DNA from 3 places in the Pseudoalteromonas sp. SR41-1 genome. Region 2 is predicted to be linked to each of the others. Evidence: predicted binding sites of a transcription regulator. Region 2 holds the regulator's gene; each other region holds the start of a gene.
The links. The regulator sigma-54, encoded in region 2, starts transcription at its own class of promoters, with help from an activator protein. The targets are predictions, from matches to a motif close to GTTGGCACGNNNNTNGNNT.
Positions count from the first base shown of each region.

Region 1 (3,461 bases), on a different contig from region 2:
CTTTGGCAAAATCGTGATTAGGAGAGGAAATGCAAAATAACATAGCAAAGTACCGAAAAGAAGCTGGGCTTTCACAACAAGAACTTGCTGATGCTATTAACGTGTCGCGCAAAACAATAAGTACCGTAGAAACAAACCGGTTTACCCCTTCGGTAATAATTGCTCTAAAAATAGCAAAGCATTTTAATACCTCAGTTGAAAGTCTCTTTGTACTAGATAAAAATGATTGATACATGTTAAAGCGTTAGTCTCATTCTATTAGCAAAAACACCGATTTAGCTACTTCAATTACAACGTATGGAGGACAGCGCTGTTGTTATTAGCGTAATTGCGCTAAAATAGACCAGCAAAAAAATATATATCTAAACCGGAGATTCTACAAGGCATGAAAAAACTGCTAATTTCACCGTCAAAAATGACGCTAGGCGAACAAGAAAATCAAATCTATCAGAACATTCTGAAGCAATCTTCAGAATTAAGCCTTAACCTTATGGCCGTGAAAGTAGAAAACCACCCTGATGATTTTTTACCTTGGTGTTACGAATTGCTAAGTGCAAGCAGAGATCGTATGAACTACGACTTACTAGAGCCGCAGCAATTACCAGTACTTAAGAAGCTACACGATCAGCTTATTTCAGCTATCAGCTTTTTACAGGTTAAAACTTTACGTATTGCTCCGTGGCCTGTAGTAAGTGTATTTGTAGAACAACACAAAGACGTTATTGCTCTTGATGAACAGCTTCGCTTAGTAGATTACATTAAAAGCATTCGTGAACAATCTCTTAAAGATATGATTCCTGAAGATTTACTTGCGTTTAGCGGTAAGCACATGGCATCACTTGATCCAAGCACATACAACTTTGACGTTGAATGGTTTGCATCAACAAAAAGTGCGAAGAGTTTTCATCAAATGCTTGGCGATTTACCAGGTGCCTTTGACGATGCACTAGTAAATATTCCACTTGAAGGTGACATTACTCAATACGAATATCAACAATTTGTTGCTGCTTATTCAAAAATATTCACCGACAATAATGAAAAACCAACACTTGCGCCTGCAACACGACTACTTGCAATGCGTCGCCCTGATATATTTACTCCGATCACAAACAATCGATTAGATGCATTATGCGGTGCCCTTGGTGTTTCTAAACTAAAAAATAGTGATTTTGAGCGTTACTGGCAAGATATTGTAAAAGGTATTCAAGCTATGTCATGGTACAAAATGGCTAAACCTAGTAATGAGTTAGAAGAACAATTAGTTGCTATTAAAGCACTAATCCCATGTTTCTTTCACTATGCTGATGCTAAAACACCAGATAACTCTAACTACATCAAACTGTTAAGTAAGCCTAAACGAACTACAACTACGACAGGTAAAACTCAGCGTAGAGGTAAAGAGTCTGCAGAAATTTTAGTAGACCGCGCACTTGCTGCTGACGATATTCCTGAGCACATTCGCAGTAAGCGCGATTCAATTGTGAGTGAAGTTCAAAAAGGTCGTAGTGTAAACGAAACAATTAGCCTTATGCGCACTATATTTGGCTAAAAACTTCTAATTTAGCCGTACTTTTATGGTGCGGCTAGGTTAATTTATGCACCAGCAGTGTGCGCAACATCTTCCTACATACCATCTCTCATCTCAATCTATAAAATACAAGCCCATGTTTTTAATGTATAAAAATAATTTTTAATAAAAAATAATGAAGCTGGCACATACAGTGCAATTATCCCGTTAGTTAAACAATAAAAAGCCGTCAGCCTAAAGGTTCCGAATACATAATAAAAACCTTGGCGAGCAAAAATCATATAACGGGAAATGGACATGCTAAAACTAAAAAAAACCATCGCTATAAGTGCTATAGCATTAATGGGCGCAACATCTTTAACATCAACAGCCGTACATGCTGAAGTAACAGCTAATGCAGCGGCAACATCAAACTACTTATGGCGTGGTCAAGAGCAAACTGGGGGCGATGCAGCTATTTCAGGCGGTATTGATTACGCCAATGAATCGGGCTTTTATACAGGTACTTGGGCTTCAAATGCATCGTGGGCAGATGAAATGACATATGAGCTTGATTTATATGCAGGCTTTGGTGGCGACATTAACGAAAGCGTTAGCTATGATGTTGGCTATATTTATTACGCTTACCCAGATGCAGCTTCTGAAGCTGACGCAGATTTCTCTGAAATTTACGGTAGCATCAGTGTTGAAGGCTTTACATTTGGTGCTTCAGTACTTGCAACATCAGCTGCAAGTGGTGATGGTACAGACTTTGGTGATTCACTTTACCTGACAGCTGACTACGGTTTTGCTGTTGGCAGTAACGGCACTGAAATGGCACTTCACTTAGGCCACTACTCTGGTGACTTTATTGGCGATGATAATATCTTAGATTACGGTGTATCAATTTCGAAAGATGGTTTCACTTTTGGTTTATCTGATACAGATATGGATGACTCAGATATTAAAGCTTACGTTGCTTATTCTGTAGACTTTAATTTATAAGAAAGAATGTGTTACTTGCTGCGACACGAAGGGCCTTTTGGCCCTTTTCTAGTTTTATAGCTGTTTTGCTTTAAATGGTACCTTATTACATTGTACTTCTACTGTTTTAGGGTACCAAGCTGGGCCAATTTGATTCACAACCACCTCAGCTAAACCATTAGTAAACGATTTATACGTATGAACGCTTTGCCACTCCCCTTGTGGGCAATGTTTTGTTAAATCTAACGGCTCTGATCCCTCGTACAACGCAAGTGCAAAATTATGATGCCACTGTGAACTTTTTAGCGTCTTATTGCTTACTTTGCTCTGCATACCGTTATCAAAGTAAATATTTGTACACCCCGTTAAAATAATCAGTGTGCAACCGGCTGCAAATAGCTTGATGCTCATAATGCCTCCCCTAGTACTTGCTCTTGGCACCACACTTTAATGGTATGAGGCGAGTATATTCCAAGCGTAATTAAACTCAGCGCTCCATCACTAAACGTTTGCTGTGACTGCATTTGAATAACCGGTGTATTTGAACATATTTGTTTTACGTCTACCCGCTGCTCACCCACTAATCCCCATAAATAAAATGGGCGGCTATCTTCGTAATTAGCTTGGCTCGTTATTTTTGCTGTTGCCCGTGGCTGAATGGTTACCGCAGAACAAGCACTGAGGCTTAATGCTATCGCCCCTATAATTAATGGTTTCATACTCTTCCTTATAAACTAAATACCAGTAAGGTAACTTTATAAGAGAACATAAAATATTAGCGTAAAAAGCTGTGGGGAATATGTAGAAACGCTATGAAGTTTTATACAGTTTATTACACATAAAGGCCGCATAAATGCGGCCTTTAAAGTAGTCAGTTTAAGTGGTTAGTAAATAAATAGACTTTAAAACTTAGCTAAGTTGTTTTTACTGTCTTTGTCGACCAGCTTAATGTAAGGATCAACCCCTGCAA
Region 1 is NZ_JACJEK010000022.1:12,124-15,584, forward strand. It holds gene H5118_RS17180 (hypothetical protein) at 1-21, shown strand, start outside; gene H5118_RS17185 (helix-turn-helix transcriptional regulator) at 30-230, shown strand; gene H5118_RS17190 (hypothetical protein) at 386-1,549, shown strand; gene H5118_RS17195 (TorF family putative porin) at 1,826-2,512, shown strand; gene H5118_RS17200 (Bor/Iss family lipoprotein) at 2,567-2,902, opposite strand; gene H5118_RS17205 (Bor family protein) at 2,899-3,210, opposite strand; gene H5118_RS17210 (M1 family aminopeptidase) at 3,394-3,461, opposite strand, start outside.
Region 1: a site for sigma-54 is predicted at 1,709-1,727, ahead of H5118_RS17195 (TorF family putative porin). Genes of this name have one in related genera too.

Region 2 (3,461 bases):
GAGCAAAACACGCAACCTGCTGCCAATCAAATTTCAATAAGTGCCGACAAGCAAGAAGGTCAATTGAAAGCTAATGTGGGTATTTTTGAGAAAAACGTTGAGATTATTCACGGTAATCGCCGCATTACAGCCGATCGCCTCGAAGTACACAAACGTGATGAACTTGGTGATAATAAACAATTATTAATTGCCACAGGTAGCCCTGCGCACTTTGAAGAAAAGCAATCAGACGGCACGACTATGAGCGCCAGTGCTGACGAAGTACGTTATGATGTATCTAAGCGTTTTTTAACGCTTGTTGGTAATGCACAAGTATCGCAAGCCGGACAAAAAATAAATGCTAAAAGCATTACCTACGACATAGAGCAGCAGCTCATCAGTGCCGAAAAAGATGAAAACTCAACTGACCGCGTTCACACAATTTTAGTACCGATCGAAACTAAAAAAAGTAAAAAAGGCGATAAAGGTCAACCATGAGCACATTAAAAGCAGAACTATTAGCAAAAAGCTATAAAGGTCGTGAAGTTGTAAAAAACGTCGGCCTTGAAGTACAAGCTGGCAGTATAGTTGGCTTACTTGGCCCTAACGGTGCTGGTAAAACAACGACTTTTTATATGATTGTAGGGCTTGTTCCTAGCGACAAAGGTAAAATATCTATTGATGATAACGATATTACTCTTTTACCTATGCATAGTCGTGCTAGATTAGGCATAGGCTACTTACCACAAGAGTCATCGATTTTTAGAAAGCTGACTGTTTATCAAAACTTAATGGCCATTTTAGAAACGCGCAAAGAACTAAATAAACAAGCCAGAGAAGACACGCTCAATAACTTATTAGATGAATTTAGCATACAACACATTCGTGATAGCCAAGGTATGGCATTATCGGGGGGAGAACGTCGTCGTGTAGAAATAGCACGAGCGCTGGCAGCAGATCCTAAATTTATATTACTGGATGAACCGTTTGCCGGTGTTGACCCTATTTCGGTATTAGATATAAAGAAAATAATAGAACATCTTAAAAATCGTGGGATTGGTGTATTAATTACCGACCATAACGTAAGAGAGACCCTTGATGTTTGTGAAAAAGCCTACATTGTTTCTCATGGGGAGCTGATTGCATCAGGTACTCCAGAACACGTATTAAATGATAAAACAGTACGCGATGTTTACTTAGGCGAGCAATTTAGGCTGTAACATTTACGCCATGTCTTTAAGCATCTGCTAGTATTAATTATAACAACATAAAAGGATTGTTAGAGATACATGAGGCAATCACTACAGCTGCGCATGGGCCAGCAACTTACAATGACTCCACAGTTGCAACAAGCTATTCGTTTGTTGCAACTCAGTACATTGGATCTCCAGCAAGAAATACAAGAAGCTCTCGACAGTAATCCACTATTAGAGGTTGAAGAGGCAGACTATTCCGAAGACGCTGCTGGTAAAAACGAGCAAAAAGCTGATACCGATGACATAACTGTTAGCGCATCTGCTGATGATGCTCCGAGCGAATACGAACAAGATACTGGTGAAGCACTTGCAAAAGACACGCTAAGTGACGACATGGCTATGGATGTCAGTTGGGATGAGTACATGAGTGCCGCTCCTGCAGCCTCATCAGGTCCAATGCCTGAAGACGAATCAATATACCAAGGCGCCTCTACTGAAACGCTCCATGAGTATTTAATGTGGCAATTACAACTAACGCCATTTAGCCCTACAGACGAAGCTATTGCTATTGCTATTGTAGAAGCTGTCGATGATTCAGGTATTTTAACACTAAGCTGCGAAGAGATTTTAGAAAGCTTTAATCAAGAAAACGAAGATGATAACGAAGTCGAACTTGATGAAATTGAAGCGGTATTAAAACGCATCCAACTGTTTGATCCTGTTGGTATTGCTGCACGTAGTTTACAAGAGTGTTTGTGTATTCAGCTTAATCAATTTGATAAAGAAACACCTTATATTAATGAAACGAAAATGATTTTAACCGAGCATATTGATCTATTAGCAGCTCGCGACTATCGTACATTAATGAAAAAAACGAAGCTCAAAGAAGAAGAGCTTAAAGAAGTAATTACACTAATACATACTCTCAACCCAAAACCTGCAGATACTATTGTAAGGGAAGAATCTGAGTATGTTATTCCTGATGTGTCAGTTAAAAAAATTAAAGGCCGCTGGGTTGTCGAATTAAACCCAGATAGCATGCCTAAAATTCGTGTCAATAGCCAATACGCAGCAATGTCTCGCACTGTAAAATCAAGTGGCGACAGCCAGTTTATTCGCTCACATTTACAAGAAGCTAAATGGTTTATTAAAAGCTTAGAAAGTAGAAACGACACGCTATTAAAAGTTACTAATTGTATTGTTAAGCAACAACAAGGCTTTTTTGAACATGGCCCTGAAGCCATGAAACCAATGGTTTTAAATGATGTTGCTGAAATGGTAGAAATGCACGAATCGACAATTTCTCGCGTAACTACTCAAAAGTACATGCATACACCCCGTGGTATATTTGAGCTTAAATATTTTTTCTCAAGCCATGTAAGTACTGAAAACGGTGGTGAATGTTCATCTACAGCAATACGTGCGCTTATCCGAAAATTAATCGCAGCAGAAAACTCAGCAAAACCATTGAGTGATAGCAAAATAGCGGATATATTGGCTGAGCAAGGAATTAAAGTAGCGAGACGTACAATCGCAAAATACCGCGAATCTCTTGCTATTCCACCGTCAAATCAGCGTAAAAGTCTGATTTAAGACGCTAAACTAAGAGGGTAATGCTTATGCAACTAAACTTAACTGGTCGTCACGTAGAATTAACCGATTCACTAAGAGACTATATTAATACTAAATTTGCGAAGCTTGAAAGACACTCTGATCATATTAACAATGTTCATGTCATTCTCGATGTAGAAAAATTAAATCAAAAAGCAGAAGCCACAATACACGTAAGCGGTGCTGAGCTATTTGCCTCTACAGAACATCAAGATATGTATGCCGCTATTGACTCGTTGATCGACAAGCTCGATCGCCAAGTAATCAAACACAAAGAGAAGCTTGCTCGACACTAATATGATGAAATTAAGTTCACTTATATGCCAGGACTGCAGCAAAGCTGCGGTCCTTTTTAATAGCAAAAAAAGAATTTTAGAGTTCATTAGCGAACTTGCTCACGACAAACTTCCGTATTTACCGCAACAAGATATTCTTAATGCTTTAATGAGCAGAGAGAAATTAGGTAGTACAGGTATAGGACGTGGCATTGCTATTCCTCATGGAAGAATGAGCGGTGCAGAAGAGCCTTTGGCTTTAGTGCTCGTTAGCGAAACTCCAATAAACTTTGATGCAATCGATAATCGCCCTGTTGATATTTTTGTCGCACTCATCGTACCAGATGGCGATAACCAGCAGCACTTAAAGACTCTAGCAACCATTGCTGATAAACTAAAC
Region 2 is NZ_JACJEK010000002.1:18,833-22,293, reverse strand. It holds gene lptA (lipopolysaccharide transport periplasmic protein LptA) at 1-477, shown strand, start outside; gene lptB (LPS export ABC transporter ATP-binding protein) at 474-1,199, shown strand; gene H5118_RS01555 (RNA polymerase factor sigma-54) at 1,269-2,768, shown strand; gene hpf (ribosome hibernation promoting factor) at 2,795-3,082, shown strand; gene ptsN (PTS IIA-like nitrogen regulatory protein PtsN) at 3,087-3,461, shown strand, end outside.

Region 3 (3,461 bases), on a different contig from region 2:
GTAATGAACGAGCTACAAAAACTTGAGCGTTCGTACAAAAAAATTATGATAGCTGGTGGCGGTAACATTGGGGCAGGCCTTGCCCGCTCACTTGAAAAAAACCACACCGTTAAACTAATTGAACGCAGTAAAGAACGTGCTGAGCAACTCTCAGAAATGCTCGATAACACGGTCGTTTTTTGTGGTGACGCATCTGATCAAGAACTGCTCTCAGAAGAGCATATTGAACAAGTAGATGTGTTTATTGCCGTAACCAACGACGATGAAGCAAACATTATGTCAGCCATGCTTGCAAAACGTATGGGCGCACAGAAAACCATGGTGCTTATCCAGCGTGGTGCTTACGTTGATTTGGTACAAGGCGGCGAAATAGACATTGCCATATCGCCACAACAAGCAACAATATCAGCGTTATTAACGCACGTACGCCGTGGTGATATTGTTAATGTGTATTCACTGCGTAAAGGTGCGGCAGAAGCCATAGAAGCGGTTGCTCATGGTGATGAAAGCACATCTAAAGTTGTTGGTCGCGCGATTGCCGACATAAAACTTCCAGCGGGTACAACTATTGGCGCAATAGTACGTAATGACGATGTACTGATAGCTCACGATGATACAATTATTATGTCGGGCGATCATGTCATTATGTTTTTAATCGACAAAAAACATATTACCGTTGTAGAAAAACTATTCCAAGTAAGTGCTATATTCCTTTAACTAGTTACGCTAATTAGTTAATTTAAAATACAAAAAAGCCGCTGACTAAGGCGGCTTTAGTGGAGTATCTTCGAATATTGATTACTGTACCTTTGAAAACTCTTCTTTAGAGATTTCACCATTTCCATCAGTATCTAAATCATCAAAAATCTTCACAAGTTGAGGGTTAACCTTCGCTTCTTCCATTGAAATCGCACCGTCGCCATCTGCATCAAAAGAGGCAAAATCTACTGCAGCATATGCTGCTGATGAAGATGCTAAAACGATAACTGCAAGTGTTGTATTGAATGTTTTCATAATAATATTCCTAGTAATATGGGAAGTCCTTTTCAAAGATCCCTGACTGTGAAAAATGTTTAATTAGTAATTAGAGAACTCTTCTTTAGAAAGCTCGCCGCTACCATCTGTGTCTAGCTCAATAAATTCAGCCATTAAATCGGTATCGACTGCCGCTTCGCTTGGGCTAATTGTGCCGCTACCATCAATATCAAGGCTGTCAAAATCTGATGCTGCAAATGCAGCTGAAGAAGATGCTAGTACTATAAGTGCTAATGCTTTATTTAAATGTTTCATAACTTAATCCTTCAATGTTCTATCAAAAAAATTGCTTCGTTTAACTTAAAACGTAATTTTTCACTTCCTTGTTATCCTCTTTCGTAAGCTCCCTTGCCTACTTAGGTTGTCTTTGGCCACTCAGGATAAATACTTTTTAATTAAGCTTCTGAAAATTCTTCTTTTGATAACTCACCATTTTGGTCAGTATCAAGCTCAGAAAACATGCTCATTAATTTTGCGTCTACTGATGCTTCTGCTTGGCTAATTGTGCCACTGCCGTCTACATCAAGTGTGTCAAAATCTGTTGCTGCAAAAGCGGCTGAAGAAGATGCAATAGCGATAAGTGCTAAAGTTTTATTAATGCTTTTCATAATATGTATCCTTCAAATTTATGTGTGTGCGATTAAGTGTTTCACTTTGAATCACGATTTCGTTCAGTACACCCTGACTATTACAACTTAAATGCCAACATTGAAAAGCCATTAAATTTCAAGAAGTTAAAAAGAATACGTACAATAAGTAGGAATTTTCAGAGTCATTACTGTTGCCTTTTCGCAACACGCTTTAGAGGTGAAAAACTAAAGTCATTAAAAACAACTAGTTATGTTTATATAAAAAGATACATTTTAAAATGTAGAGCTATAAAAGGAGGGATTTTAAAAAATAATTAAGGTTAATTTTAACGAAGTAGCTATAACAACAAAAAACAAGCCATAACAAAAAATACGTAAAACATTGTTTTATCTGAATAATATTTTTAATTATATAAAAACAAAAAAACACTTTATAAATACTCACGTAAAACGACATTTTGTTGCAAATAAGCGAAAAACGATTTAGTCAACGGTGGGCTCAAGCGCAGATGGGTCTATAAAATGCTCTTTCATAAAGGTTTTCATTTCATCCTCGCTTGCTAGTAGCTTAATTCCGCAGTGCACACCTGCGACATGCTCTTTAACACTGCAAATTTCACCTTCAAAATCTTTATCACTACTATTGAGTACGACAGTGCATTGCATATCTTTAATACCTTCAGCTTGCTGATCGCCTCTAATATCAAACATTACACCAGTGAGTGAAATGTCCTTAATAAGGCCTTCAAGCACTCTATCGTCACTTAGTTTTAGCTTTGCAGGTAACAAGGTAGGTATGCGTGTTTGCGAGCGTAGCGCAAATAGCTGCACTTGCTTAGGAAAATTAATAAAGACGAGTTTAGCGGGATGAGAGGCTACTGACATAATTTGCTGGCGAAACGCAATAACTTGCCCGCCACTGCCTTCAATCAGTGCTCTTACAACAACCATTACACCATCACGTAAATAGTCACTCGCTGCAGGTAAACGCTTAGCATTGGGATAATTTAAAATAATAAACTGTTTATCGAGTAAACCAACTAATTCAGTTTTAACACGCTTACTGCTTGTAGGTGTTAATATTTCTAGGTCAACTAAACTGCCTACACCTATATGCTTTAGCTTTTCTAAATTTGTTGGCATATCCCTTTTTCCAATATTTTGTAATTTAAAACTTAAGCCGCTCGTTTATCCACGCCAAAATGTAGGCGTAAATAACACTAATAAAGTAAATATTTCTAGGCGACCAAACACCATTGCAATAGTAAGCAACCATTTAGCACCATCGGTTATAGCACCATAATGCGACGCTACATCTCCTAAGCCAGGCCCTAAGTTATTTAAACAAGCCGCAGTGGCTGAGAACGCAGTTATGTTATCCATACCCGTGCCCATAAGCGCTAACATGATAATAATAAATACAAGCGCATATGCAGAGAAAAATCCCCACACGGCTTCTACTACTTTGTCTGGCAACGCCTTACGACCCAGCTTGATTGAATATATAGCCCGTGGGTGCACTAAACGATTGAGCTCACGCACGCCCTGCAAATAAAGTAAAAATACGCGCACTACTTTCATACCACCACCGGTAGAGCCTGCACAGCCACCAATAAAGCTCGAAAATATAAGTAAAATAGGTAAAAACAAAGGCCATGTTGAAAAGTTATCAGTAGCAAAGCCTGCTGTTGTACTCATTGAAACAGCTTGAAATAACGCCTGATCGAGGGTTTCATCGCCATTAGCAAATATTTCGTTAGAGGAAAGTACGGTAAAACAAATAACCACCAGCGCTAATTGAATACACAAAAACACCTTAAACTCTGGGTCTCTAAT
Region 3 is NZ_JACJEK010000025.1:8,819-12,279, forward strand. It holds gene trkA (Trk system potassium transporter TrkA) at 1-717, shown strand, start outside; gene H5118_RS18220 (EF-hand domain-containing protein) at 799-1,014, opposite strand; gene H5118_RS18225 (calmodulin) at 1,078-1,290, opposite strand; gene H5118_RS18230 (EF-hand domain-containing protein) at 1,431-1,643, opposite strand; gene H5118_RS18235 (flagellar brake protein) at 2,109-2,768, opposite strand; gene H5118_RS18240 (TrkH family potassium uptake protein) at 2,814-3,461, opposite strand, start outside.
Region 3: a site for sigma-54 is predicted at 1,724-1,742, ahead of H5118_RS18230 (EF-hand domain-containing protein). Genes of this name have one in related genera too.